DNA from 4 places in the Bradyrhizobium sp. BEA-2-5 genome. Region 3 is predicted to be linked to each of the others. Evidence: predicted binding sites of a transcription regulator. Region 3 holds the regulator's gene; each other region holds the start of a gene.
The links. Region 3 encodes PhoB, which activates phosphate uptake and scavenging genes when phosphate is short. Its sites were predicted from a motif close to TGTCATNNANCTGTCAT; they were not measured.

Region 1 (7,372 bases), 2.1 Mb from region 3:
GCCGGTCGAGGGCAGATAGCCCGCCGGCAGGTCGTTGTTGGCGCCGAACGAGGACCATTGCGCGGCAATGATCAACGAACGGTCGAGCAACCGCACGCCGCCGGTCGTCGTCACCTTGCGCGGCGTGATGGTGGCGAGCCCGACATTGGTCTGGGTGTTCCGGCCGCGCATCAGATGGCCGGCGACGCCGATGAACCAGCTGCCGGCATCGTACATCGTCTCCGCCTCGAAGCCCTCGATGCGGGCATTGGCGATGTTCTGGTACTGATAGTACTGGCTGAAGCGCCCGAACGGCGTCAGCGTCGGCGCCGAGGCGACGAGATCGATATAACCGTCGACGTCGTTGCGGAACACGTTGATCTTGCCGCGGAACGAGTCGCTCGCGGTGAGGATGCCGTCATATTTCAGGTTGATGCCGACTTCCTTGTTCTTGCCGACCTCCGGCCGCAGCGCCGCATTGGGCAGGAAGCAGAACAGGCCTGAGGTGCCGTCGGGGCAGTTGAACAGCGCCGGCCCGCCGCCAGTGGCGTGGCCGCCCGAGATCACGGTCTCGGTGATCGACGGCGCGCGATAGCCCTCGGCGTAGCTGACATAGGGCTGGAAGCCCGGAACCGGCGTGACGCCGAGCGTGATCTTCGGCGAGAAACGGTCGCCGCTGGTCGTGGTGCTGATCGAGTTGAGCTCGTAGTGGTCGTAGCGGACCGCGCTGATCAGCTCGAGCCAGGTCGAGTAGTTCTGCTTCAGCTGAAGGAAACCGCCCGACACGGTGCGAATGCCGCTCGGCGTCGTGATGTTGGAATTGCCACGCGAGTCGAAGGTCTCGACATCGTCGCGGAAGGCGTCGAAGCCGTAGGTCACGGCGTTGCGCCAGTCGCCGAAATTGAAGCGCGAGGTGTTGTTGACGTCGATCCCTACGGTGTCCAGCAAATAACCACGCTTGTCGCCGACGCAGCCGGAGATGTTGTTGCCGGGATTGGCGAGCGTGCAGACGCCGCCGCCGGTGGTGATGCGGTTGTTGTAGGTCTTGACCTGGTTGTTGTCGGTCCGATTGCCGTAGACCGAGATGTTCCAGTCGAACAGCATGTCGTCCGGCTTGGAATATCTCCAGCTCAAGGTGCCCGTGTAGTTCTTGGCGTCGGATGCGTAGACCGAGGAGCCCGCGATCGCGGCGAGCGGCGCCGCCGTCGTGGTCGGGCCGCGGTTCGGCTGACCGATATTGTACTGGTAGTCCTGGAAGATACCGCCGATCTTGAACTCGTGGCCTTCGGCCGGCCGGAACGTCACCTTCATCAGGCCGGCCGCGATATGGTTGCCGGTGTTGCCGATCTCGGTGCCGTTGCCGTCCTTGTAATTGCCTTGCGTGCGGTAGACCGCGCCGCCGAAGATATCGACGTCGGGCGTGGCGCGCACGCCCCCGAACACCGAGCCCAGGCCGCGATTGTTGTTGGACCCGTAGGAGCCCGTGAGATCGACGCCCCAGCGCTCGCCGGGTCGCAGCACGTCGTTGATGTCCTTGGTGCGGAACGAGACCAGGCCGCCGATCGCGCCGGAGCCGTAGATGTTGGCGGTCGGGCCGCGCACGACGTCGACGCCGCCGATCAACTCGGGATCGAGGAAGAAGGAGCCGTTGGCATTGTGCCCGGTACGCTGATAGTTCTGCCGCGCTCCGTCGACGACCACGGCGACGCGCCCGAAATCCTGCAAGCCGCGAATATTGATGACGGTCGCGGGATCGTCGCCGCGCTCCTGAAACGACACGCCGGGAATGGCGTAGAAGATGTCCGACAGCCGGTTGGGCTGAAGCCCCTGGATCTTGTCCAGGGTGACGGCGCTGACCGGCGCCAGCGCATCGATCGCGCGCTCCTCGGTCTTGGACGCCACCGCCGTGATGGTGTCGAGCGATTGCACCGGCACCGCACCGATCTGCGCCCGCGCATTCATCGCCGGCGCCACCGCCTGAGGTTCGGCCACCGGCTTCGGCTTCCGCTTGGCCTGCTTCGGCCGTTCGCTGGAAGGACGCGCAGCCGACGGATCGGCGGTCTGCGCGAACCCGCGCTCCGGCAGTGCTGCCGCAAATGAAACCACCGACGCGCCCAAAATCAGGGCGCGCGAATACCTAGCCCCGTCAGCCATATCAGCCCCAGCCTGATCATCGCTTTTCTGGTTTGGCTGGCGTGCGCTCTCTGACGAGCGGCTTGCTGGCTACGTCGCGATGCAAGCCACCGGCTTGCATCGCGTGAGGATTGGTTACGAGCCGGCAACAAAACGGTCAAGAATGCGGCGGCGCTGTTTATATCGATTGTAAAGTGCAGCCGTTGGAATGCGCCTTCGCCCGCTTATACAAGCAAAACACCATTTGAAAATTTTTCGCAGGCGCAACACCACAATATGTCCGCAGCTTCCGGAGACAATATCGGCGCAGCCGGAAAGCAGACCGAGCCTGCATCCGGTGCAGCCAAAACACTGATCATGCGCGGTAATCGTCTCGACAGCCGCGACCTGTTCGCTGCGGAGCGCGAGATCATCATCATGCATGGCGAGGAGCACTACCGCTTGCGGCTGACCTCGCAGAACAAGCTGATTCTCACCAAGTGACGGCGCCGATGACAATTTGTCGCACGCTCGCTTTGTTCGCCTTCTCCTGCCTGCTGCCGATCGAAGCAGTGACAGCCGAGGGCATCACCGTGCATGACGCGCGCGACCGCGACGTCGTGATCGACAATCCGTCGCGCATCGTCTCGATCGGAGGCGCGATCACCGAGATCCTCTATGCGCTCGGCTTCGAGGATCGCATCGCCGGCGTCGATGCGACCAGCCTCTACCCGCCGGCTGCGCTGCGCGAGAAGCCCGACGTCGGCTACATGCGCCAGCTGTCGCCGGAGGGCGTGCTCGGCCTGCACCCGTCGCTGGTGCTCGCGGTGCAGGGCTCCGGGCCGAAGGAGACCATGGACGTGCTCGAGGCGGCCAAGGTGCCGCTGGTGCTGGTGCCGGAGACGTTCTCGGAGGCCGGGCTGGTCGAGAAGATCAGGTTGGTCGGCCACGCCATGGGCGCCGATCCGCGCGCCGCCTGCCTGACCACGGCGGTGGAGAGCGACCTCGCGCAACTGCGTGTGCTGCGTGCCAGGGTGACGAAGCCGGTGCGCGTGATGTTCGTGATGTCGCTCCAGAACGGGCGGGCGATGGTGGCCGGCCACAAGACCGCGGCCGACGAGATCATCCAGCTCGCGGGCGGCGTCAACGCCATCGACGGTTACGACGGCTACAAGCCGGTCAATGACGAGGCCATCGTGGCGGCGAAACCGGATGTCGTGCTGTCGATCGATCGCGGCAAGGATTCGCTGACGTCGGATGCCGTGTTCGCGCATCCAGCCTTTGCGCTGACGCCGGTCGCGGCCAACAAGAGCTTCATCACCATGGACGGGCTCTATCTGCTCGGCTTCGGGCCGCGGACGGCGGCGGCGGCGCGCGATCTCTCCGTCAAGCTCTATCCGGCGTTGGCGCCGGAGGCTGACAACTTCAAGCCGGCAGCGCTGACCGCGAATTGTCGGCAATGAGCGTGCTGACTGAGCGCCGCGGGCGTGCGAAACAACGGCGCGCCGGCATGTCGCTGCGGCCGGCCGCGACACTCACCCTGCTCTGCCTGCTTGCGGCGCTGGCAGGCGCCGCCCTGGTCGCCCTGACGGTCGGGGCCGCCGGGATTCCAATGGCGCGGCTTCCGGCAGCGCTTGGGCTTTGGGCTGATGGTGTCGCCAACCCGCTGCTTGCACGCGACCAACTCGTGGTGTGGTCGATCCGCATCCCGCGGATCGCGGCGGCGGCGATGGTCGGCGGACTCCTTGCCGTATCAGGCGCGATCATGCAGGGCCTGTTCCGCAACCCCCTCGCCGACCCCGCGCTGGTCGGCGTCTCCTCCGGCGGCGCGTTTGCCGCGGCGGCCGCGATCGTGTTCACCGACAGCCATCTCGGCGAAAGCCTGCGCTTCCTGCAACACCAGCTGCTGCCGATCGCGGCCTTTGCCGGCTCGCTGGTCACGACCATCGTGCTTTACAGCATCGCCAGCCGCGGCGGCCGGACCTCGATTGCGATCTTCCTGCTCGCCGGCGTCGCCATCACCGCGATCGCCAACGCGGGCATCGGCCTCCTGGTGTTCATCGCCGACGACCGTCAGCTGCGCGACATCACGTTCTGGATGCTCGGCTCGATGAGCGGCGCGACCTGGACCAAGCTCACGGCGCTGGCGCCGGTGCTGGCGGTCGCGCTGGTCGCCTGCCTCTCGATCGCGCGCGGTCTCGATCTGCTGGTGCTCGGCGAGGCCGACGCTTTCCACGGCGGGGTCGACGTCGAGCGCCTGAAGCGGATCTCGATCGTCATCGTCTCCGCCATGACCGGCGTCGCGGTGTCGATCAGCGGCGTCATCGGCTTCGTCGGAATCGTCGTGCCGCATCTGCTCCGCCTCGTGATCGGGCCGGCGCATCGCCTGCTGCTGCCGGCCTCGGTGCTATCAGGCGCCGTCCTGATGGTCGGCGCCGACACGCTGGCGCGCACCATCGTGGCGCCGGCGGAGATGCCGATCGGCATCCTGACCGCGGCCGTCGGCGCGCCCGTCTTTCTCTTCATCCTGTTGCGGCAGCGCGGGCTGGTGTCGCTATGACGGCCCTGCTCGAAGCGCAGTCGGTATCGATGACGATCGGCAGCACTGATCTGGTCGACGCGGTGTCGCTGCAGATCGGCGCCGGCGAGATGGTCGCGATCGTCGGTCCCAACGGCGCCGGCAAATCGACCCTGCTGCGGATGCTGTCGGGCGACCTGCGCCCGTCGCGCGGGGCGATCAGGCTGAGGCAGCGTGACCTGCAAACCTACCGACCACTCGCGCTGGCGCAGCACCGCGCGATGCTGTCCCAGCACATCAACGTCACCTTCCCGTTCACGGTCGAGGAGATCGTCAGCATGGGCACCGGCGAAAGCCCGCGTGCCGTCACGCGGGCACTGGTCGAGGCGGCACTCGACGAGGTCGGGCTCGCGCGTTTCCGTTTCAGGCAATTGCCGACGCTGTCAGGCGGCGAGCAGCAGCGCGCCCATTTCGCCCGCGTGCTGGTGCAACTCGCCTGCGGCGAGACCGAGCACGGCCCCGGGCTTTTGCTGCTGGATGAGCCGACCTCGAGCCTCGATCTGCGTCACCAGATCGACCTCGTCGAGGCCGCGCGCCGCCGCGCGGCGGCCGGCACCGCCGTCATCGCGATCCTGCACGATCTCAATCTCGCGATCCGCTTCGCCGACCGCATCCTGCTGCTGCACCGCGGCCGGCTTGTCGTCGACGGCGACCGCGCCGCCGCGATGAAGGCCGAGACGCTGCGCGAGATCTTCGAGATCGACGCTGCGATCGCCTACACCGGAAACGGCGTGCCGTTCCTGCTGCCGCAGACCATGCGGCCCGTTTAGACCCTCATGGTGAGAAGCGCGGTACGCGCGTCTCGAACCAAGAGGCCCGGCTGTTGCTCGCGGCCATCCTTCGAGACGGCCGCCGCGCGGCCTCCTCAGGATGGGATTGCGAGTGAGAGGCGACGTAACGCCGCAAGCCTTATCCCGCCGCAACATCCGCGGTTCACAAAACTGTCAGCCGGCTGTAACAGGCGGCTCGGAGAACACCGCATCGTTTATCCTTTGGGAGATCAACCATGCGCCTGTCCCTGCTCTGCTCCGTCGCCTCGATCCTGCTCGCCACATCGGCGTTCGCGCAGAGTGAGGGCGAATTCCCGGCGACGCTGGCAGGACACGCCGTGATGCCGGCGGAGAGCTTCATTGACGCGCCCGCCGACGCCCCTGATGATCTGAAGAGCTCGGGCAAATATACCACCGGCAAGCGGGTCGACGCGCCTGGCACCGTCATGGGCAAGTCCTACGAGCGTCCCACCGGCGTGTCGCTGCCGTTCAAGGGGCAGCCGCTCCAGGGGAATTCGGGCATCAAGACCATGCCCGACGGCAGCTTCTGGGTCATCACCGACAACGGCATGGGCGCGCGCGCCAACTCGCCGGATTCGATGCTGTACCTGAACCGCTACAAGATGGATTGGGCGAGCGGCAAGATCGAGCGACAGGAGACCATCTTCCTGCACGATCCCGACAAGAAGGTGCCCTTCCGCATCCTGCATGAGGGTAGCCCGAAGCGCTATCTCACCGGCTCCGATTTCGACACTGAAGGCTTCCAGATCGTCGGCGACACCTTCTGGATCGGCGACGAGTTCGGCCCCTATATCCTGAAGGCCGACAAGTCGGGCAAGATCCTCGGCGTGTTCGACACGGTTGCCGACGGCAAGCCGGTGCGCTCGCCGGACAATTGGGCCGTCGCAACGCCCGGTGCGCCAGGCGCGACCTACACCAATGTCAATCTCCGCCGCTCAAAGGGCTATGAGGGCTTCGCCTCGTCGAAAGACGGCAAGTTCCTCTACGGCCTGCTCGAAGGACCGCTGTGGGATGCCGAGAAGAAGGACTGGGAGAAGGTCGACGGCAAGGAAGCCGCCCGCATTCTCGAATTCGACGTCGCCGCGGAGAAGTTCACCGGCCGCTACTGGCAGTATGTGTTCGAGCAGAACGGCAACGCCATCGGCGACTTCAACATGATCGATCAGGCCTCCGGCCTCATCATCGAGCGCGACAACGGCGAAGGCACCGCCGACAAGGCCTGCCCGCAAGGCACCCGCGGCGAGAACTGCTTCCCTGATCTCGCCAAGTTCAAGCGCGTCTACAAGATCGAGCTCTCCGACGCCAATGTCGGCAAGCCCGTGCGCAAGATCGGCTATATCGACCTGATGAAGATCAGGGATCCCGACAAGAAGGCGCGGAAGCCGCTCAACGACGGCGTCTACACCTTCCCGTTCTTCACCATCGAGAACGTCGATCGCGTCGACGACACCCATATCATCGTCGGCAACGACAACAACCTGCCGTTCTCCTCCAGCCGCGATCCCAACAAGGCCGATGACAACGAGTTCGTGCTGCTGGAAGTCGCGGATTTCCTGAAGGCGAAGTGAAGGGCCTGTTGTCGCAGCACGCAATCGTATCGTCGCCCGGCTCGGCCGGGCGACCCAGTATTGCAGAGACGTCCGAATTTAGCGGACAAGCCGCGGCGTACTGGATGCCCCGATCAAGCCGGGGCATGACAGCGAATTTAAACCGGCTATTATCGCCGCACCGGTCAGCGCGCGCGGCAAGCCACGTCACTCCTTCTTCGTCCGGTAATCTCCGAACGTCGTGTCGCGCTGGTCGAGCTGGGCCTTCACGCTGCCGCCGTCGCGGCGGAAGCCCGCCATGTAGGCCTTGCTGGCCTCGGTCGTGAAGGCCAGCGCCTGGATTTCGGTGCCGGCCCGTATCGCGG
Region 2 (7,372 bases), 1.5 Mb from region 3:
CGAAGCCATGCGTGCCGGCACCTTGCAGGCGGCGATGCATTCGCTGAAGGACGTACCGGGCAATGAGGAGACGCCGGGTCTCGTCATCGCCGCGATGCTGGCGCGCGATGCCGCCAATGACAGCCTCGTGCTGCGTCCCGGCCTGTCGCTCGACACCCTTCGCGCCGCGCGCGGCAAGGGCTTCATGATCGGCACCAACGCCGTCCGTCGCGCCGCCTATCTGCGCCGGCTGTTTCCGGAAGCGACCGTGATCCATTATCGCGGCGCCGCCGACACGCGGGTGGCCAAACTCGATCGCGGCGACAAGCAGCGGCTGCCGGGTGGCGGCGAGGTTGGGCCGGCGGATGCGCTGGTGATGGCGCGCTCGGGCCTGGAGCGCATCGGCATGACCGCGCGCATCGCGCATGATTTCTCGGTCGGCGAGATGCTGCCGGCGGTCGGTCAGGGCATTGTCGCGGTGGAATGCGTCGACACCGACTGGGCGACACGTGCGCGGCTTGCCGGGATCGACAACGTGCAGTCGCGGCTCGCCGCCGATGCCGAGCGCGAGGTGCTGTGGGTGCTCAACGGCCACTGCAATTCACCGGTCGCCGGTCACGCCACGCTTGCGGGCAGCGAGATGACGCTGCGCGCCTCCGTGCTCGACGAGGCCGGCGCCGGCTTCATCGAGGTGACGCGGCGCGGGCCGGCGGATCGGCCGCGCGAACTCGGCCGCGCCGTGGGCATGGAGCTGCTGGAGAAGGGCGCCGCCGAGATCATCGCCCGCACCCGGGTGGAGGAATAGCGCGCGCTACGCCCGAAGCGGCCAGCTGCCGATGATGCGGAAGCGTGATGCGCTGTCGGTCTGCTTGAACAGCGCGATGCGGTCGATTGCGAGCCTCGCGAGGTCGACCGCCGCGAACCGTGTGCGCAGCTGCGCCATGATCGGGCCGCGCCGCTCGTCGCTCAGCCGTCCCGTGAGCGTCATGTGGAAGCGGAATTCCTCCATCACGTAAGGGTAGCCCCAGCGGTCGAGATAATCGCGCTGCCGCTCGGTGAGTTTTTCGGGCTTGCGCCGCGCACGATCTTCCGCGGTGAGAACCGCGCGGAAGGAGTCGAATTCACGGACGCAATCGGCGGCAAGCTGCTGGAGATCATCCGAGCGGCTAGCCGGGATCACCGCGATGAAGCCGCTGATGGCATCGACCACCGGTTCGATCACCGGAATGCGCCGCGCGCGACCGGCGAAGGCGGCGCAGGCATCGAGAAGCTCAGCCTCGCTCCGACCGTCGGCGAGCGCGGTGGGCGCCTTCAGCGTGGCGTGGAATCCATACTTGCGCGGATCTTCGGTGACCTCGCGCCAGTCGGGCATGACGCCTTCGGGAAACGGCAACTCGTCGCCTGACACGGCATCGTAGCCGAGCAGCGTCGAACCGAAGCGGTGCAGCGCGCTGTCGGGTGACGGCGCATGGTAGATCGCGTAGCGCGGAGTATTGGCCATGGGACCGAGCTACGCCGCCGCAACCGTCTTGCGCGGTGCGAGCGAATGAACGAGGCAGCTCGCGTCCGCCAGATGCACCAGCCGTCCGGCCGCGATCACGGCGACAATGCGCGGTCGCAGCGGCACCTTGTCGTCGACGACGATGATGTCGGCACGGCGGCCCGCGGCGAGCACGCCGCGGTCGGCGAGCCCGGCCGCGCGGGCCGGCGCCGACGAGATCAGGTCCCAGGCCCTGGCGAGCGGCAGGATGCCGTCGGCGGCGAGGCGGAACGCGGCGAGCAGCTGTGCGGGATAATAATAGTCCGACGCCAGCACCGAGCAGAGCCCCTTGGCGATCATGTCGGATGCCCTGGTCCAGCCGGTATGACTGCCGCCGCGCACCACATTGGGCGCGCCGAACACGATGAAGTCGCCCGCCGCCGCAGCGTCGCGCGCGGTCTCCTCGTTGACGGGGAATTCGGCGATCGTGGCGCCCAGCGCGCGAAACTCCTGGCGCATCGCCGGGCTGTTGTCGTCGTGCGACAGCATGCGGATATCGGCCGCGCGCGCAGCGGCGGCCAGTCGCGCGATCGAGGCAGGCACCTCGGGGCGGCGCGCCACGACCCGGTCCAGCATGTCGTTGACGGCCTCGACGGAGAGCCCGGTGCGCTCGGCCAGCTGGTTGCGCTTCTTCGGCTTGACGTTGCTGTGGTCGTTGAAGGCGAACAGGTCGACGCGGCCCTCGGCGAGCCACTGGGCGATCTCGGCCTCGGCGTCGAGATTGTAGGTCTCGTGCCGCAGATGGAAGCGGGTGTCGGCGGCGAATTGCGGACGCTGCCGCTCGATCGCCTCCATCAGGCCGCGCGCATTGTCGGCGCTGCGCAGGCCCGGCTCCCAGGAGCAGGTCGTGGCGTGAAAGACGGTGGTGATGCCGTTGCCGATCGCCTGCCGGTCGCTGTCGATCAGCGCCACGTCGGTCGGGAAGTCGACGCCCGGGCGCGGCATCATCTGCCGCTCGAACGCATCGCCGTGCAGGTCGATGATGCCGGGCAGCACCAGGAGGCCGCTGGCATCGATGTGCAGCGCGGCGCGACCCTGCTCGGCGTCGAGCGCGCCGATGTCGCGGCCTGCGGTCCGCAGCGAGGTCTCGACCAAGGCGCCGTCAACCAGCGTGCGCCCGCCCTCGATGAAAATGTCCGTCACGATGCGGCGCTCCGTTGTTTGGCTTGTGATTGGGATACGGCCTCGGCCTCATGCTTGTCGAGGAATTCCTCGACCGCGAGCTTGCGAAAGTCGGGCAGGACGCGGCGGAGCGTCTCGTGATCCCAGTCCCACCATGCGAGCGCGGCGAGGCGGTCGGCGATCGTCTCGGAGAAGCGCCGCTTCACCGGCCGCGCCGGATTACCGGCGACGATGGTGTATGCGGGAACGTCCTTGGTCACGATCGCGCCGGCGGCGACGACAGCGCCGGTTCCGACGTTCCGGCCCGGTAACAGGATCGCACCGTGCCCGATCCAGACGTCATGGCCGATATGCACGTGATGCGCACGTCGCCAGTCGAAGAACTCGGCATCGTCGCTCTCACCCTCGAAATAGGCGCTGGAGCGGTAGGTGAAGTGCGCCTGTGTCACGCGGTGCATCGGATGGTTGCCGGGATTGATGCGCGTCATCGCCGCGATCGAGCAGAACTTTCCGATGGTGGTGTAGGTGATCTGGCTGTCGTTCACGACGTAAGAATAGTCATCCATGCTGACTTCAAGCAGGATCGTGCGCGCGCCGACCTCGGTATACTTGCCGAGCTTGCTCTCGCGCACCGACGCTGTCGGGTCGACGGTCGGCACAACCGAGAGTGTTTTTCCGGCCATCGGGGCCTCCGCAAATCTTAAAGAATCTTGGGCTTCCGGGGATGCGTGCTCGTCATCGGGGCGCTTGATGACAACATCATGACGTCGGGATGACGGCAAGGGAGCGACAAGGGAGGGGTGTGGACGATCGCCGCACCGCAGCGCTGTCGTCACATAACTGTAAAACGCCGGGGATAGCGATGGCCCAACGAGGCGCGGTTGGAGCATTACATGCTGGTGGTGGAAGGTTTGACGTGCCGTTTCGGCACGAAAGCCGCAGTCGACAACGCGTCCTTTTCGATCGCGCCGGGCAGCTTTGTCGGCGTGATCGGCCGCTCCGGTGCCGGCAAGTCGACGCTGCTGCGGATGATCAACCGTCTCGCCGATCCGACCTCCGGCCGTATCCTGTTCGACGGCCTCGACGTCACCGCGTTGCGCGGCAAGGAGCTGCGGCAGTGGCGTGCCCGTTCGGCCATGATTTTCCAGCAGTTCAACCTGGTCGGCCGGCTCGACGTGCTCACCAATGTGCTGATGGGGCGGCTGGCCCAGATTCCGTCATGGCGGTCGCTGCTGCAGGCCTGGCCCGAGCAGGACAAGGCGCTGGCGATGTCCGCACTGGAACAGTTCGACATCGCCTCGCTCGCCGCCCAGCGCGCCGATCAGCTCTCGGGCGGCCAGCAGCAGCGCGTGGCGATCGCCCGCGCATTGGTGCAGCAGCCCGATATCATTCTGGCCGACGAGCCGATCGCCTCGCTCGACCCGCGCAACACCAAGATCGTGATGGATGCGCTGCTGCGCATCAACAAGCATTTCGGCATCACCGTGCTCTGCAACCTGCATTCGCTCGATCTCGCCCGCAGCTATTGCGACCGCCTGATCGGCATGGCCGCGGGCCGCGTGGTGTTCGACGGCGCCCCCGCGGCGCTCACCGACCATATCGCCCGCGAGCTCTATGACCTCGAGGCCAATGACGTCATCGGCGCAGCACCGCTGCCCGCGCCCGACGGTGCAACTGCGCCGGCACTCGGCACCGCAGCCGCGGCCTGAGCGTCGCGCATTTTTCAATCTGGGAGGCCGGGCATTTTGCCCGGCCAACAGGTGCAACTACAACAAAAGAGGGGTAGTCATGTTCACTCGTCGCATCATTCTGGCTGGCGCCGCCGCGCTGGCATTTGCCGGTTCGGCCTCCGCGCAGGACTGGAAAGCAAAATACCCGGAGATCACTCTCGCCGTCGTTCCCGCCGAGAATGCCTCCGGCGTCACCGAGCGCTTTACGCCCTTCATCAACTATCTGTCGAAGGAGCTAGGCACGAAGGTCACGCTGCGCGTCGCCAACGACTATGCCGCCGTGATCGAAGGCCAGCGCGCCGGAAATATCCACATCGCCAGCTACGGCTCGGCCTCGTTCTCTCGCGCGCGCCTGACCGGCGTCAAGACCGACGCGTTCGCCAACGATATGAACGCCGACGGTTCGACCGGCTATTACTCGGTGTTCTTCGTCAAGGCGTCGAGCCCGTACAAGACGGTCGAGGACCTGAAAGGCAAGAATCTCGGCCTGGTCGATCCGAACTCGACGTCCGGCAACAACGTGCCGCGCTTCGAACTCAACAAGATGGGCATCGCGAACGCCGAAGGCTATTTCGGCAAGGTCGTGTTCACCGGCAGCCACGAGAACGCCGTCCTGGCGCTGTCGCAGGGAACCGTTGATGTGGCCGCCAACCAGTGGACCAACGAGGACGATTCCACGCTCGCCCAGATGCTGACCAAGGGCATGCTGAAGAATGCCGACGGCTCGGCGATGAAGAAGGATGATTTCCGCATCATCCACAAGTCGGCGCTGATCATCAACGGCCCCTATGCGTACAACACCGATCTTCCGGAGGACCTGAAGGCCGCGATCGCAAAGGCCTTCTTCGACGCCCCGACCAAGGACAAAGCCGCCTTCGACCGTCTGTCCGACGGTCAGAAGAAGGGCTTCCATCCCGCCACCACCAAGGATTGGGACGGCACCATCGAGCTGATCAAGTTCGTCGACGGTTTGCGCAAGAAGGCGAGCTGATCGCACGCCTGACGTCACGAGGGCCGGGCGTATAGCCCGGCCCTTTCCACTCAACTTCGAACCGGACTGGCACGCGTCGATGGCGACCGCCGTATCCATTCTTCCAGCGCAGCAACTGGCGACATTGGAGGACGCCTACCGCAAGTCCGTCGCACGCAAGCGGTTGAAGGCCGCGCTGGCAACGGCGGCATTCTGTGCGGTGCTGGTGATCGCGGCGTTCGGCGCCGAAGTGAACTTGCGCACCTTCTTCGCCCATTTCGGCAATTTCGTCAGCTACTTCGATCGCATCTTCACGCTCGACAATGGCCAGCGGGTCTGGACCGACCTCGGCGAATGGTTCTGGGGCTGGCACAAATGGCTGAAGCTCCTGGGCGAGACGCTGCTGATCAGCTATGTCGGCACGCTGACGGGTGCCGTGCTTGCCTTCGCGCTCAATTTCTTCGCGGCCCAGAATACGTCGCCGGGCCCGTGGGTACGTTTCACGATCCGCCGTCTGCTCGAATTCGCCCGTACCGTGCCGAGCATCGTGTTCGCGTTGATCTTCGTCATCGCCTTCGGTCTGGGACCGATGGCGGGCGTGCTGGCGATTGCCATCCATTCGACCGGCGCGCTCGGCAAACAGTTCTCCGAGATCGTCGAGAATGCCGACATGAGGCCGGTCGAAGGCGTGCGCTCGACCGGGGCAAGCTGGCTGTCCTGCATGCGCTTTGCCGTGCTGCCTCAGGTGATCGCGGGCTATGTCAGCTACGCGCTGCTGCGCTTCGAGATCAATGTGCGAGAAGCCTCGGTGATGGGCTTTGTCGGGGCCGGCGGCATCGGGATGGAGCTGATTGTTGCGATCCGCAAGTTCTACTATTCCGACGTCAGCGCGATCCTCCTGACCATCATCGTCACGGTCTTCCTCATCGACATCGGCACCGGCTGGCTGCGTGGCCGCCTGTTCGGCAAGGAGACCCGTCGATGAGCCAGATGCCGAGGCCGGACACCACGGAACTGCGCGCGAAGTACCCCGGCGTCTTCGAACGTCCCGCATCGGCACGGCTGGCGATGCCGGCCATGATCGCGGCGGCGCTCGCGATCTTCGTGTTCGGCCTGGTCGATCTCGACTTCTCGCCGTCCAGGCTGATCGCGGGCCTCGGCCAGCTCGGCTGGATCACCATGCTGATGCTTCCGCCGAATCCGGGCTCGTCGTTTCCGCTCTACATGCAGGCGCTCGGCGAGACGCTGTCGATCGCGGTGCTCGGCACCACGCTTGCCGCGGTTTTGGCGCTGCCGGTCAGCCTGCTGGCGGCGCGCAACATCATCCCCTCGAACCTGATTCGCTTCCCGGTCCGGCGCTTCCTCGATTCGATTCGCGGCGTCGATACGCTGATCTGGGCGCTGGTCTGGATCAACGTGGTCGGGCTCGGGCCGTTTGCCGGGGTGCTGGCGATCGCGGTGTCGGATTTCGGTGCGTTCGGCAAACTGTTCTCGGAGGCGATAGAGGGCGCCGACCAGAAGGAGGTCGAGGGCATCCGCGCCTCCGGCGGCAGTGCCCTGCACGAGATCCGCTTCGGCCTGATGCCGCAGGTGCTGCCCGTCATCGCCGGCCAGGTGCTCTACTACATCGAATCCAACACGCGCTCGGCCACCATCATCGGCATCGTCGGCGCCGGCGGCATCGGCCTCCAGCTCGCCGAGCAGATCCGCGTGCTGGAATGGCAGAAGGTCTCGTTCCTGATCCTGATGATCCTGGTTGCGGTGGCCGCGATCGATTTCATCTCGGGCAAGCTGCGCTTTGCGATCATCGGGCAGCGTGCGGTGGTGTAGCTTCTTCTTCGCCTCTCCCCGCGTGCGGGGAGAGGCCGGAATTTTCGCGCAAGCAAATTCCGGGTGAGGGGGACTCTCCGGGGACTCACAGCTTCCGGATTCGCGGAGACAGGCCCCTCACCCCCACGCTCTCCCCGCCAGAGCGGGGCGAGGGAGAAGTGCTCAGTCGTCAACCATTCTCGACCAGAAACTCCACGCGCT
Region 3 (7,372 bases):
GCTGCACCACGTGGGAAGTCGTGCGCAGCGTGGTGATCCCGTATACCCGCGTCGGCATCATCGGCGGCGTCATGCTGGCGCTGGGCCGCGCGCTCGGCGAGACGATGGCGGTGACTTTCATCATCGGCAATTCGTTCCGCATCTCCTCGTCGATCTTCGCTCCGGGCACCACGATCTCGGCGGCGATCGCATCCGAGTTCGCCGAGAGCGACGGCCTGCACCAGTCCGGCCTGATCCTGCTCGGCCTGCTCCTGTTCGTGCTGACGTTCTTCGTGCTCGCAGCCGCGCGGCTGATGCTGATGCGCCTGGAAACCAAGGCCGGAAAGTGAAGCCATGAACCCGATCTATAATTCGCGCCGCCGCCGCTGGGACATCGTCATCCGCGGCCTCTGCATCGGCGCCGCGCTGTTCGGCGTCACCTGGCTGGCCCTGATCCTGATCACGCTGCTCTATAACGGCCTTGCCGGCCTCAGCGTGCAGCTGTTCACCCAGAACACGCCGCCGCCCGGATCGACCGAGGGCGGCCTGCGCAACGCCATCGTCGGCTCGGTGATCATGACCGTGATCGGCGTCGGCATTGGCGCGCCGCTCGGCATGTTCGCCGGCACCTATCTCGCCGAGTACGGCCGCAACGACAAGCTGACCTCAGTGATCCGCTTCATCAACGACATCCTCTTGTCGGCGCCCTCGATCATCATCGGCCTGTTCATCTACGGTGCGGTCGTGGTTCCGATGCGAGGCTTCTCGGCCATCGCCGGCGCGCTGGCGCTCGCCGTGATCGTGATCCCGGTGGTGGTGCGCACCACGGAGGACATGCTGCTGCTGGTGCCGAACCCGCTGCGTGAGGCGGCCTCCGCGCTCGGTCTGCCGCGTTCGCTGGTGATCAAGCGCATCGCCTACCGTGCGGCGCGCTCGGGCCTCATCACCGGCGTGCTGCTGGCCACGGCTCGCGTCGCGGGCGAGACCGCGCCGCTGCTGTTTACGGCGCTGTCGAACCAATTCTTCAGCCTCGGCCTGGACAAGACGATGGCCAACCTGCCGGTGACCATCAACAACTTCGTGCAGAGCCCCTACGCCTACTGGAAGCAACTCGCCTGGAGCGGCGCGCTGCTGATCACATTCACCGTGCTCGCGTTGAATATCGGCGCGCGTATCCTTGGTGCCGAAAGGGCCGCAAAATGACCGAGCTTTCTGTCTCCACGACTGCCGCGGGCCACGTTCCCCAGGTTCCGCTGCCGGAAGCGCCGCCGAAGGTCACCGCGCGCAACCTCAATTTCTACTACGGTGAGCACCATGCGCTGAAGAACATCAATCTGGCGCTGGGCACCAATCGCGTCACGGCCTTCATCGGCCCGTCCGGCTGCGGCAAGTCGACCCTGCTGCGCATCTTCAACCGGATGTACGACCTCTACCCGGGCCAGCGCGCCACCGGCCAGCTGTTGCTCGACCACACCAACATGCTCGACCCCAAGCTCGACCTCAATCTGCTGCGCGCACGGGTCGGCATGGTGTTCCAGAAGCCGACCCCGTTCCCGATGACGATCTACGAGAACATCGCCTTCGGCATCCGCCTCTACGAGAAGATCTCGAAGTCCGAGATGGACGGTCGCGTGGAGAAGGCGCTGCGCGGCGGCGCGCTGTGGAACGAGGTCAAGGACAAGCTCAACGCCTCCGGCCTGTCGCTCTCCGGCGGCCAGCAGCAGCGCCTCTGCATTGCCCGCACCGTCGCGGTGCGGCCCGAGGTGATCCTGTTCGACGAGCCGTGCTCGGCGCTCGACCCGATCTCGACCGCCAAGGTCGAGGAGCTGATCCAGGAATTGTCCGAGAACTACACGATCGCGATCGTCACCCATAACATGCAGCAGGCGGCGCGCGTCTCCGACAAGACCGCCTTCATGTATCTCGGCGAGTTGATCGAGTTCGACGACACCAGCAAGATCTTCACGTCGCCGAGCGACCGGCGCACGCAGGATTACATCACCGGCCGGTTCGGCTGACCGGCGCATGATCCGGAAAAGTGGCAACCGGTTTTCCGATCAGGTCATGCTAAAATTCAGGACACGAAACCATGATCCCCGGGACCATGGTTGAGGGAGACAAGCCATGGGTTCTGAACATACCGCAAAGGCTTTCGATACCGACCTCCAGGAACTCACGCGCCTGGTCGCCGAGATGGGCGGCATCGCCGAGCGCATGATCGTCGATTCCGTCGACGCGCTGATCCGCCGCGACGTCACGCTCGGTCAGCGCGTCGTCGCCGCCGACATCGAGATCGACAATCTGCAGCGCAACATCGAGGAGCGCGCCGTGCTCACCATCGCCCGCCGCCAGCCGATGGCCGTCGATCTGCGCGAGATCGTCGGGGCCATGCGCGTTGCGACCGACCTCGAGCGGATCGGCGATCTCGCCAAGAACATGGGCAAGCGTGTCGCCGCGCTGGAGACCGACTTCCACCCGCTCAAGCTGTTCCGCGGCCTGGAGCACATGACCGACCTCGTGCAGCAGCAGGTCAAGTCGGTGCTGGACGCCTATGCCGCGCACGATCTGCCGGCGGCGATGGCGGTGTGGAAGGGCGACGAGGAAGTCGACGCCATCTGCACCTCGCTGTTCCGCGAACTCCTCACCTACATGATGGAGGATCCGCGCAACATCTCGTTCTGCATCCATCTGATGTTCTGTGCCAAGAACATCGAGCGGATCGGCGACCACGCCACCAACATCGCCGAGACCGTGTTCTACATGATCGAGGGCCAGGCGATCACCGACAAGCGGCCGAAGGGCGACATGACGACCTTCGCCACGACGGTGCCGGGCAGCTGAGGCTTGATCGGCAAGCGCGGAACCGGATTGTCCTTCGACAACTCGTTTCCGCGGGGACTATGCTCAAGGAAGTAAGCGTTTCGGTTTGCGTCTGGGCAACGGATCACCACAGAGAAAGAACTTAAACCGATGAGCGCACGCATTCTGGTAGTCGAAGACGAGGAAGCGCTGACGACGCTGTTGCGCTACAATCTCGATGCGGAAGGCTATGACGTCGAGACGGTGATGCGCGGCGATGATGCCGACACCCGCCTCAAGGAGCACATTCCCGATCTGATCGTGCTCGACTGGATGCTGCCGGGCCTGTCGGGCATCGAGCTGTGCCGGCGGCTGCGCACCCGTCCCGAAACCAAGCAGCTGCCGATCATTATGCTGACCGCGCGCGGCGAGGAAAGCGAGCGGGTGCGGGGACTTGCGACCGGTGCCGACGACTACATCGTCAAGCCGTTCTCGGTGCCGGAGCTGCTGGCCCGCGTGAAGGGCCTGCTCAGGCGCGCCAGCCCCGAGCGGCTCGCCACCGTGCTCGCCTATGGCGATATCGAGCTCGACCGCGACAAGCGCCGCGTGGCGCGTTCGGGCCGGCCGATCGATCTCGGCCCGACCGAATACCGTCTGCTGGAGTTCTTCCTGGAGCATCCCGGCCGCGTGTTCTCGCGCGAGCAGCTGCTCGACAGCGTCTGGGGCCGTGACATCTACATCGACGAGCGCACTGTCGACGTCCACATCGGCCGCCTGCGCAAGCTGCTCAATCTCGGCCGCGAGCAGGATCCGATCCGCACCGTCCGTGGCGCCGGTTATGCGCTGGACGATCGGTTTGCGAAGGCGGAGCCGCAGCCGTAACGGCCACAACTAGTGCGCAATTGCGCACGGGAGCCGGCAACTGTTATGTCGGCTTGGTCTGCAGGTAGGGCTTTCTGTCGCGCATCATGGCGTTGAGGACCGTTAGGAGCTTCCTGGCGACGGCAATGAGAGCGAGCTTGGCTGGTTTGCCGACCTGTCGCAGCCGCGCGTAGAAGGCCTTGAATGGATCGGCCCGACGAACCGCGTTCAGAGCCGCCATATAGAGGGCGTCACGAACGCGCTTTCGGCCGCCGGCGATCTTGCGTTTTCCACGGAAGGCGCCGCTGTCGACGTTGAAGGGGGCAAGGCCCGCGAGCGCGGCGATCTGCTTCGCTCCAACATGTCCAAGTTCCGGCATCTTCGCGATCAGCTGCATGCAAGCCACGGGACCCACGCCCGGCAGTGAGCGCATCAACCGCGCATCGTCCGCGATCTCCGGCTCGGCCTTGGTCAATGCGTTGATATCGGCCTCGATCTCGGCGATCTCGCCGTCGAGAACCTCAATGAGCCGACTGATCCGTTCGGCCATGGCGCGGTCGTCGGCCTCGCTGCGCCGGTTCTTCTCCTGCGCGCGCATGAGAACCAGTTGGTCCCGCCGTTTTGCAAGCCCTGCCAAAGCGTTGCGGGCGGGATTGGCGGCCCGCTCGGTTGCCGGCTGCATGACCCGGCCAAAGGCCGCCAGCATCCGTGCATCGATCGGATCGGTTTTGGCAAGTTGGCCGCTGGCCCGCGCAAAATCGCGAGCTCGAGCCGGATTGATCCGAGCGAAGCGGACACCGGCCTGGCTTAGGGCCTCGCGAAGCGCGAGGTCATAGGCGCCCGTGGCCTCGAAGACGACCAGCGCATCGCATCGCCAACGCGCCACCTGCTGTGTGATGGCCTGTGCCGCGTTGGCGATGCGCCTGGACACGCCGTCAGCTTCATCAAAGATATCGAGATGCTTCTTGGAGACGTCGATTCCGACATAACGAGGGGGTATGATCACGGTGCCTGTCCCTGTGATGCGAGGTCTGTTGGCGCAGCCTCGTGCAACTGTTCAGGTTGGTAATGGAACGGGCGGGAGGCCGAGCCGGCTCACGGCGTCAAGCGCCAAGGACCCAACGGCTTCCCGCCCAACCCATCCTGACAGACTTCCAAGACACAGGGACCCATAACCACGAATGGGCGTTGTTAGAGAGCCGTCTGGCCGCTTGCCGATTGCGCCGGCCGCGGCGTATGGGTCCCGGCATGCGCCGGGACGACGCTGGGCATATAGCCGAGCTACGTCACACAAAAAAATCCCCGCTTTCGCGGGGATTTGTTTTTGAGTTCTTCCGACGTTTTCCCGAGTGCTCACTTGATCTGCGGTTTCGCCGACGGCCGGCGGCGATCGGCGGCGGGCTGGTAGGCCACGCGCGAATGCTGGGCGCAGTAGGGCAGGCCGGAGAGCGCCTTGCCGCCGCAGAAGAAGAAATCCGGGCTCGATGGATCGCCGACCGGCCAGTGGCAGGTCGCCTCGTTCAGCTCCAGCAGTGACAGCCGCTGGCTCATCGGCACCACGTTGTCGTAGGTGACGGGTTCGGCCTCGACCTCGACCTCGAAGGCCTGCGCCAGCGCGGTGTTGCCGCGGGCAACGGGGCGGGTCACCCGCATCATGTGCTGCGCGGGGCGCGCCTTGCGCGGCCGGGGCGCTGCCGACGAAGGGCTCTTGGCGCGGCCGGACAAGCCGAGCCGGTGCACTTTGCCGATCACGGCATTGCGGGTCACATTGCCGAGCTCCGCCGCGATCTGGCTGGCCGAAAGTCCGGCCTCCCAGAGCTTTTTCAGCTGCTCGACGCGATCATCGGACCAGGTCAAAACCGTCATTGCATTCTTCCCTTCGCGTAGCGCCGGCCAATCGTTGGAGCGGCGCTGCGAGCCAATCTGGACAAATATCCCTGCGGCCAGAATCCCTTAGCCCTCGCCGGGCACGGTGTTGCGCCCGAACGTTTACGCGAGACACGAAGGCTACTTAGAGGGTCCAGTACCGCTGCACGAGATGTCGTATCTGACAGTCCAAACGCTACAATATGGCGTGACTCCCGCGCAAGAGTCCGCCGACTCGCGTCCACATGTTCCCACACAGTTAAGCAGTTCGATGAGGGTTTTCCACCGCACCGGAATGCTCCGGATTGCGCTCGTTTCGCATTGCAGGAAGGCCACTTCGTGGCGATTGACACTTACTGACCGCAGCATAGAATGCCCGCCACGTGCCGCCCGCAAAGGCGGCCGTTTTGTTTTCCGAAGCTGGCCGTTGCTGCGCTGGCGTCAAGGCGCGCGGCAATTGTCGGCTTCAAACCGTCAGTGATCGCCATGACCAACGCTGCCACGTCGCATCTGCTCCCCGTCTTCGCCAGGGTCGATCTCGGCTTCGAGCGCGGTGAGGGCGCCTGGCTGATCGCGACCAATGGCGATCGCTATCTCGATTTCACTTCCGGCGTGGCGGTGAATGCGCTCGGCCATGCGCATCCCACGCTGGTCAAGGCGTTGCAGGAGCAGGCGACGAAGCTCTGGCACATGTCGAACCTGTTCCAGAGCCCGGACGGCGAGAAGCTCGCGGCGCGTCTGTGCAATGAAAGTTTTGCCGACTTCGTATTCTTCTGCAATTCCGGTGCCGAGGCGCTGGAAGGCGTGATCAAGCTGGTGCGCCACCATCACTTCTCCAAGGGGCATCCTGAGCGCTATCGCTTGATCACATTCGAGGGCGCCTTCCATGGCCGCACGCTGGCGACGCTGGCCGCCACCGGTTCTGCAAAATATCTCGAGGGCTTCGGTCCGCCGATGGACGGCTTCGACCAGGTGCCACATGGCGACCTGGAAGCCGTGAAGAAGGCGATCGGCCCGAACACCGCCGGTATCCTGATCGAACCGATCCAGGGCGAGGGAGGCGTGCGTTCGGCACCGCCGGCGTTCCTCAAGGCGTTGCGCCAGCTTTGCGACGAGAAGGGCCTGCTGCTCGCCTTCGACGAGGTGCAGACCGGCATGGGCCGCACCGGCGAACTCTTTGCCTACAAGCGCACCGGCGTCGTGCCCGACGTGATGTCGCTTGCGAAGGCGCTCGGCGGCGGTTTCCCGATCGGCGCGGTGCTCGCCACCGCTGACGCTGCGCGCGGCATGGGGCCGGGCTCGCACGGTTCGACCTTCGGCGGCAATCCGCTCGCGATCTCGGCTGCGAACGCCGTGCTCGACGTCATGCTCAAGCCCGGCTTCTTCGATCACGTGCAGAAAATGTCGCTGTTGCTGAAGCAGAAGCTCGCCTCCGTGATCGATCGCCATCACGATGTCGTCAGCGAGGTGCGCGGCGAGGGGCTCCTGATCGGCATCAAGGCCGTGGTGCCCTCGGGCGATCTCGTCGCGGCGCTGCGCGCCGAAAAATTGCTCACCGTCGGAGCCGGCGACAATGTCGTGCGCTTCCTGCCGCCCTTGATCGTGACCGAGGCCGAGATCGATACGTCGATCACCGCGCTCGAGCGCGCCTGCGCGACATTGTCGGCGGCGCAGCCGAAGAAGGCGGCTGGATGATGAGCAAGCCGGTCCGTCACTTCCTCGACATCAACGAGCTGCCGCTCGGCGAGCTGCGCAACATGCTGTCCGCCGGAGCCGCCATGAAGGCGAAGCAGAAGGCGCACCAGCCGGTCAGGCCGCTCGAAGGCAAGACGCTGGCGATGATCTTCGAGCGGCCCTCGACGCGGAC
Region 4 (7,372 bases), 2.9 Mb from region 3:
TCGGGATGTCGCCCCGGATGGCGTGAAACAGCGTCGATTTGCCGACGCCGTTGCGGCCGACAAATCCGACGCGGGCTCCGGGTACAATTTGCACCGAACTGTGATCGATCAACAGCCGTCCGGCGATCCGGACCGAGATGTCAGTGATGGAGAGCATGCAGCGTTGTCACCGGACCCGCCGCCAAACGCAACCCCGTCTGTTCGTAAAATCTCTCCCGGGGCTGTTGCAAAAACGCAATTGGGCTGCTGTTCAGCCCTCAACATCTAATGGCGATCGCCTTCCCGTCGTTGCATCTCGTCGAGGAGTTGCTGGAGGCGAGACGAAAGTGCGGGCTCTGGCCGCATGCTTTGCTGAAGCCGTTCGCCTACGGCATCGCAGATGTAACGGCAGGTCTTGTGATCAATCTGATCGGCGTCCTTGTCGATCTTGCTCATTGTCATCGTCATGGCATGTCTCTTGGCGAGTTCCACCTCGCATGTTCGAGTAGCTCCTCGCCATGACAAGTCGCGACCCCGAATTTGGTTTCCGCGCCTCACTCTCGCCTTGAGGTAGTGAGCCCCATCATATGCCCGGGTTCCCCGGCGGACCCGAAAAAAAGCCCCGGCGCGAGGGCCGGGGCGAGAAGCAAGTCAGGGGAGCAGTCCTAGATTCGATGGATCAGTAGCAGCGGTTGACCAGGCGCCAGCGGGGGCCCCACGGGGTCGGCACCACGCGGCGTACGTAGCAGCCGCCGCCGTAGCCATAACCGCCGTAATAGGCCGGGCCGCCGACGATGACGCGCGGACCGCCCCACCAGCCGTGGTGCCATCCACCGTGCCAGCCGCCATGCCAACCACCCCACGCAGAAGCGGAGGTCGGGGCGAGCGCGGCGGCACCGAGCGAAACCGCGGCGACGGCGGCAAGCGAGAGTTTGCGTAACATGATCGTCTCCTCGAGGTATGGGCGCGCGCGACGCGCCCGCGGTGACATTTCCCGAGACGTCCTGTGAGGCTTGCGGATGGGGGGCCAGCAAGGCGTCCGATCGCTGCAGAGCCTATGTGGCTTGAGCTGAACGGCAGCGGCACGGCGCTGACAGAATGGGTTCACGTAGGTGAAATCGCGGTAAGTTGGCCGAGCCGGCCGCTGTCCGGAGGGCGCCCAAACGACGGCTTTCGTCGTGAAAATGCGTCAAAACTAAAGGCTAACGCGTCACAGGGTCGCTTGCCGTTACCCCATCGCGCCGATATAAGCCCCGGCAACTCCCAGCCACGTTTACAAGGACAACATTATGGCCATCGAACGCACTTTCTCGATCATCAAGCCCGACGCGACCGAGCGTAATCTGACCGGCGCGGTCAACGCCGTGATTGAGAAGGCGGGCCTGCGCATCGTCGCGCAGAAGCGCATCCGCATGACCAAGGAGCAGGCCGAGACCTTCTACGCCGTCCACAAGGCGCGCCCGTTCTTCGGCGAGCTCGTCGCGTTCATGACCTCCGGCCCGGTCGTGGTTCAGGTTCTGGAAGGCGAGGGCGCGATCGCCAAGTACCGCGAGGTGATGGGCGCGACCGATCCGGCCAAGGCTGCCGAGGGCACCGTCCGCAAGCTCTACGCAAAGTCGATCGGCGAGAACTCGGTGCACGGTTCGGATGCGCCGGAGACGGCCGCGATCGAGATCGCGCAGTTCTTCTCGGGCAACGAGATCGTCGGCTGACGCCGTATTGCTGAAAGTGGCGCGGTCTCCCGAGGAGACCGCGTCGAAGTAGAACCGGGGAGCGGCGGACGACCGCCGCCAGGGGCGGCCGCAAGGCCGAATAGGACTCGCTGTGGACTGGCTGTGGCAGATCTTTGATCCGGCGTACATCGGCGCGTTCTTCACCGAATTCAAGAACGAGATGGCGACGCCGACCTTCTGGATTGCGGTCGGCAAGATCATCTGGATCAACATCCTGCTCTCCGGCGACAACGCGCTGGTGATTGCGCTCGCCTGCCGCGGTCTCTCGCCGCGCCACCGGCTCTGGGGCATGATCTTCGGCGCCGGCGCAGCGGTGATGCTGCGGATCATCTTCACCGGCATCGTCGCCAGCCTGATGGAGCTTCCCTATTTGAAGCTGGTCGGCGGACTGGCGCTGATCGTGATTGCCGCCAAGCTGCTGGTGCCGGAGCAGGAGGACGAGGACAGCGTGCACGCGGCCGCGCATTTGTGGGCCGCGGTTCAGATCGTCGTGGTCGCCGACATCGTCATGAGTCTCGACAACGTCATTGCGGTCGCCGCCGCGGCCAATGGCAGCGTGCCGCTCCTGATCCTCGGCCTCGCCATCAGCGTGCCGCTGATCGTCGCCGGCGCTGCGCTGATCATGGCGCTGCTCGCAAAGCTGCCGGTCCTGGTCTGGGCTGGCGCTGCGCTGCTCGGCTGGGTCGCGGGCGAGGTGATCGCGACCGATCCCGCCGTGCATCCGAAGCTGGACGCGCTGTTCGCCGGACCGCTCGGTGCCAGGCTCGATTCCTGGCTGACGTCGGTCGGGATGTCGCCGCAATTCGCCCATGGCGGCAATGGCGGCGAGATCGCGCTCGCGGTGCTCGGCATCATCGTGGTGCTGGTCGTGGGGTCGATCTGGCGCCGCCGCGCGCTCCGCAAGGCCAAGCACGCGGCCAAGGCGGCGTGAGCCCTAAATCGCGATGCGATTGGGTCGAGTCGTTGTTTGAGCATGATCTTTTCCGGAAAACCGCTTCGCACTTTTCCGGATCATGCTCTAGCGCCGCACGATCGAGCCGGCGCGCCCAACCAGCCGCGCCAATTGCTTGAAGCGGCTGCCGACCCGGTCGGCGACGAGGTCGCCGAGCCGGTGCTCGAACACCAGCATCAATTTGCGGCCCTCGCTGTGGAAATGCGTGGCGGGCAGGACGCCCGGACGCGCCGCCGAGATCAGGTGCGCGACGCGGAATGCAGCGCCCAGCAGGCGCGCGCGTTCGTCCATCGCCGGCGTCACCAGCGCGCGGATCTGCGGCGGCGGTTCGTTTTCCTCGCTGAGCCCGGCGTAGCGATAGAACACCGAGAGCGCGACGAAGGCGCGGCCCTGATGCGTGATCGAGCCGAAATTGCCGTTCATGATCAGGCTGAGGGTTTCCTCGCCGCGATGATCGGGATGCACCCGCCAGCCGATGTCGGAGAGCAGGCACGCGACGTGCCGCAGCCTGCGGTCTTCCTCGGTCTCGCGCAGCCTGACGACGCGCACCAGCCGGTCGGTCCACGCCGTCAGCTCCTGGGCGTGACGGGCCGAGCGCGACAGCAATTCGTTGAGGTTCTGCGCCGCGCAGATCAGCCCGTCCTTGTTGCGTTCGGTCTCCGGCAGCTTCTCGTGCAGCAGGCCTTCGCGCACACCGAAGGTCGAGAACACGATGTTCTTCGGCTTTGCAACGCGGATGACGTGCTCGAGCACCAGCGCCGCATAGGTGAGGAGCGGCCGCCGCGCATCGGCGACCGACTCGATATTGGCCAGCATGTTGGTGGCCGCCAGCCGTCGCAGCCGCTGCGCGAAGTCGAGCGCCTCGGCGGCCGAAATCGAATAGCCGTGCATCACCTGGAGCGGATAGCCGCTCTGGATGATGTGGATGCGCGCGAGCGCGCGCCAGGTGCCGCCGACGGCGTAGAAGGTACGGCCACGCCCGGTCTTGAGTTGGGCGACGCCGAGCAGCTCATTCTTGACGATGCGATCGGCGCGCTTGAGCGATTTGTGCGCGAGGTCCTGGAGCGCGAGACCGCCGAGCGGCAGCGTCACGCCGCTGCGCACGCTGTTCCTGCGCACGTCGATCAGCTCGAGCGAGCCGCCGCCGAGGTCGCCGACGATGCCGTTCGGATTGTGCACCCCCGAGACGACGCCGAGCGCGGACAGCTTCGCTTCACGCGGTCCGGTGAGGATCTCGATCTTGGCGCCGCAGATGCGCTCGGCTTTGGCGATGAAGTCGGGGCCGTTGGACGCGTCGCGGCAGGCCGCGGTCGCAATCGCGAACACGCGCCCGACCTGCTGGATCCTGCACAGCGCGCGAAAACGGCGCAGCGCGGTCAGCGCCTTGTCGACGGCGTCGGGCGCGAGCAGACCCGTGCTCTGCACCTCGCGCCCGAGGCCGCACAGGGTCTTCTCGTTGAAGATCGGGATGAGGCTCCGCTTCAGTCCCTCGTAGACGACGAGACGGACCGAGTTGGAGCCGATGTCGATAACCGCGACGCTCGAGCCGCGCTTGCGCGGCCGCTTCACCGTAAGGCCCCCTTAAGACGATGGCTGCTGACGTTCGTTCCGGCGCGTGAGACGACGCGGCGAGGATTCCTTGAGCGACTTTCCACGGCCAGACAGACTCGGATTTGTCATGAAGTAGTTGTGGACGTTGAAAGGCTCCTCGCCCTTCGCGGTCTTCATACGCGTTGACGACCCGTCCGGCAACAACTGCCAGCTCTGCTCATTGTCCTTCAGATTGGCGACCATGATCTGTTCGAGAACCTGCTGATGCACCGTTGGATTTTGCAGCGGGCACAGCACCTCGACGCGGCGGTCGAGGTTGCGCGGCATCATGTCGGCGGACGAGATATACACAGCGGCTTTCGCGCTCGGCAGGCCCTGGCCCATGCCGAAGCAGTAGATTCGGCCGTGTTCCAGGAAGCGCCCGATGATCGACTTGACGCGGATGTTCTCCGACAGGCCGGGGATGCCGGGCCTGAGGCAACAGATGCCGCGCACCACGAGCTCGACCTGGACGCCGGCCTGGGAGGCCTCGTAGAGCGCGTCGATGATGTCGGGGTCGACCAGCGCGTTCATCTTCATCCAGACCGCGCCGGTCCGGCCGTGCCGCGCATGCGCGGTCTCACCTTGAATGTGCTCGATGATGCGCTTGCGCAGCGTCAGCGGCGACACCGCCATCTTCTCGAGGTCGCTGGGTGCGGCATAGCCGGTGATGAAATTGAACACGCGCGCGGCATCGCGGCCGATGGTCGGATCGGAGGTAAAGTAGGAGAGGTCGGTGTAGATGCGCGCGGTGACCGGATGATAGTTGCCGGTGCCGGTATGGACGTAAGTCGTGAGGCTGCCGCCCTCGCGACGCACCACCATCGAGAGCTTTGCGTGCGTCTTCAATTCGAGGAAGCCGTAGACGACCTGCACGCCGGCGCGTTCGAGATCGCGCGCCCAGCGGATGTTGGCTTCTTCGTCGAACCGCGCCTTCAGTTCGATCAAGGCCGTGACGGACTTGCCGGCTTCGGCCGCTTCCGCGAGCGTGCGCACGATCGGCGAGTTGTTGGAGGTGCGGTAGAGCGTCTGCTTGATCGCGACGACATCAGGGTCGCGCGCGGCCTGCTGGAGGAACTGCACCACCACGTCGAAGGACTCGTAGGGGTGATGGACGACGAGGTCCTTCTGCCGGATCGCGGCGAAGATGTCGCCGCCATGCTCGCGCACGCGCTCGGGATGGCGCGGCACGTAGGGTGGGAATTCGAGGTCGGGGCGATTGAGCCGCGTGAGTTGCGAGAGCTCGTTCATGGCGAGCACGCCGTCGACCAGGAACACCTCGTCGTCGGCCGCCGACAGCGCATGCTGCACGAAGCTGCGCAGCTCCTCCGGCATCTTGGCGTCGATCTCGAGCCGGATCACGGATCCGCGCCGGCGGCGCTTCAGTGCGGTCTCGAACAGGCGGACGAGGTCCTCCGCCTCTTCCTCGATTTCGAGCTCGGAGTCCCGGATGATCCGGAAGGAGCCCTGGCCGTGCAGATTGTAGCCGGGGAACAGGCGGTTGATGAACAGGGCAGTCGCCTGCTCCAGCGAGATCAGCCGCGCCGGCGCGCCTTCCTTGGTGGAGGGGATGCGGATGAAGCGGTCGATCTTGCCGGGCATGCGGATCAGCGCGTTCATCTGCTTGCCGTCGGAAATCCGGGACAATTGCAGCGCCACCGTGAAGCCGAGATTCGGGATGAACGGGAACGGATGCGCCGGGTCGATCGCCAGCGGGGTCAGCAGCGGGAAGATGTTGTGAAGGAAATGATCCTCGATCCAGCTGCGTTCGGGCTTGGTGACGTCGCGGCCGTCGACCAGCTGGATGCCGACCTTGGCCAGGATATCCCGCAGGTCGCTCCAGATCGCCTGCTGGTCCGAGGCGAGCTGGGAGACGGTGCGGTTGATCAGCGCGAGCTGCTCCGATGGCGTCAGGCCGTCGGGGCTGCGTTCGGCAATGCCCTCGCGCACCTGGGCCTTGATGCCGGCGACGCGGACCATGAAGAACTCGTCGAGGTTATTCGCCGAGATCGACAGGAACCGCACCCGCTCCAGCACGGGGTGGCTGGGATTGACCGCTTCCTCCAGGACGCGGCGGTTGAAATGCAGCCAGGACAGCTCGCGGTTGATGAACCGTTCGGGGCTGGACGCGATCGCGGGAATGGCGGGAAAATCCGCCTCTTTTTCTTTGATTTCAGTAGCTTGTGCCGAGTCCATCAAGTGCTGGTCCAATTCAGGGCAGGGGCCGGGGCGGTCTAGCCGAGAGCCGCAGAGACCATGTGTTACAGCGATGACGTTTCGATGACATTGATGTTCCGCTCGCCTGCGCCGTCAAGCCGCGGGGATGGATCAGGCATCGCGCAACAGCTCCGCCGCCAGCGCCCGCGTGACGGGACGGCCGAGCCGGAGTGCCTCGGTATCCAGGAGCTCGACCGCCTGCCGGACGGCAACGTAGGAACGCTCGATCCGGTTGCTCAGATAGCTGACCAGCGGTTCGTCCACGCTCATCTGGCGGTCGGCGCAGAACTTGACGATCAGGCCGCGGAACAGCTGGTCGTCCGGTGGCAGCAGCGTCACGGTCGGCACCGCGCGGAGCCGCGACCGCAGGTCGCGCAATTCGATATCGAACGCCGACGGCGGGACGCGCGCCGTGATCAGCACGTAGGCATCGTCCTGGCGCGCCAGATTCATCAGATGAAACATCGCGCGCTCGTCGAAATCCGACGGCCTCAGGTCCTCGACCACCAGCGCACCGGTCGCAAGCGCGGTCGGCACCGTGTCGGCGGTCAGCGCATGCGCCGCGGTCGAGCGCGCGCCGGCGCTCTCGGCCCAGATCGCGGCGAGGTGGCTTTTGCCGGAGCCGTCAGGCCCGACCAGCAGCATGATTCGGTTCGGCCAGTCCGGCCAGCCGTCGATCAGCGCCAGCGCCGCCTCATTGGCAGGGCCCTCGAGGAAATCGTCGCGGGTCAGCTTCTCCTCGTGCGGCAGGGCCAAGGCCAATTGACGAGGTTGAACGCTACCGGCCACACAAGTCTCCAAACTACGTCATTTTAGCCATGCACAAACGCGTCGCGTTTGTCGCGGGAAAACCGGCTTCCACTTTTCCGGATCCCGCCTACCGAGCTTCGATCGTGCTCAT

Region 1: the regulator PhoB is predicted to act here: its motif matches at 5,612-5,628, upstream of RX327_RS34215 (esterase-like activity of phytase family protein).
Region 2: the regulator PhoB is predicted to act here: its motif matches at 3,392-3,408, upstream of phnC (phosphonate ABC transporter ATP-binding protein).
Region 4: the regulator PhoB is predicted to act here: its motif matches at 6,524-6,540, upstream of RX327_RS18215 (RNA degradosome polyphosphate kinase).

Annotation. Positions count from the first base shown of each region.
Region 1 is NZ_CP136629.1:7,321,955-7,329,326, forward strand. Features, by position in the region: gene RX327_RS34190 (TonB-dependent hemoglobin/transferrin/lactoferrin family receptor) at 1-2,133, opposite strand, end outside; gene hemP (hemin uptake protein HemP) at 2,389-2,595, shown strand; gene RX327_RS34200 (hemin ABC transporter substrate-binding protein) at 2,604-3,554, shown strand; gene RX327_RS34205 (FecCD family ABC transporter permease) at 3,551-4,651, shown strand; gene RX327_RS34210 (heme ABC transporter ATP-binding protein) at 4,648-5,439, shown strand; gene RX327_RS34215 (esterase-like activity of phytase family protein) at 5,676-7,028, shown strand; gene RX327_RS34220 (enoyl-CoA hydratase-related protein) at 7,215-7,372, opposite strand, start outside.
Region 2 is NZ_CP136629.1:2,473,073-2,480,444, forward strand. Features, by position in the region: gene hemC (hydroxymethylbilane synthase) at 1-784, shown strand, start outside; gene RX327_RS11570 (DUF1045 domain-containing protein) at 791-1,480, opposite strand; gene RX327_RS11575 (alpha-D-ribose 1-methylphosphonate 5-triphosphate diphosphatase) at 1,490-2,662, opposite strand; gene RX327_RS11580 (chloramphenicol acetyltransferase) at 2,659-3,324, opposite strand; gene phnC (phosphonate ABC transporter ATP-binding protein) at 3,535-4,350, shown strand; gene phnD (phosphonate ABC transporter substrate-binding protein) at 4,430-5,362, shown strand; gene phnE (phosphonate ABC transporter, permease protein PhnE) at 5,442-6,326, shown strand; gene phnE (phosphonate ABC transporter, permease protein PhnE) at 6,323-7,171, shown strand; gene phnF (phosphonate metabolism transcriptional regulator PhnF) at 7,341-7,372, opposite strand, start outside.
Region 3 is NZ_CP136629.1:982,943-990,314, forward strand. Features, by position in the region: gene pstC (phosphate ABC transporter permease subunit PstC) at 1-329, shown strand, start outside; gene pstA (phosphate ABC transporter permease PstA) at 334-1,182, shown strand; gene pstB (phosphate ABC transporter ATP-binding protein PstB) at 1,179-1,997, shown strand; gene phoU (phosphate signaling complex protein PhoU) at 2,104-2,820, shown strand; gene phoB (phosphate regulon transcriptional regulator PhoB) at 2,950-3,660, shown strand; gene RX327_RS04485 (IS110 family transposase) at 3,704-4,645, opposite strand; gene RX327_RS04490 (GcrA family cell cycle regulator) at 4,993-5,505, opposite strand; gene RX327_RS04495 (aspartate aminotransferase family protein) at 5,992-7,200, shown strand; gene argF (ornithine carbamoyltransferase) at 7,200-7,372, shown strand, end outside.
Region 4 is NZ_CP136629.1:3,926,364-3,933,735, forward strand. Features, by position in the region: gene RX327_RS18185 (ABC-F family ATP-binding cassette domain-containing protein) at 1-157, opposite strand, end outside; gene RX327_RS18190 (hypothetical protein) at 265-447, opposite strand; gene RX327_RS18195 (hypothetical protein) at 659-922, opposite strand; gene ndk (nucleoside-diphosphate kinase) at 1,269-1,691, shown strand; gene RX327_RS18205 (TerC family protein) at 1,804-2,643, shown strand; gene ppx (exopolyphosphatase) at 2,731-4,233, opposite strand; gene RX327_RS18215 (RNA degradosome polyphosphate kinase) at 4,246-6,450, opposite strand; gene RX327_RS18220 (DnaA/Hda family protein) at 6,583-7,260, opposite strand; gene RX327_RS18225 (CDP-alcohol phosphatidyltransferase family protein) at 7,349-7,372, opposite strand, start outside.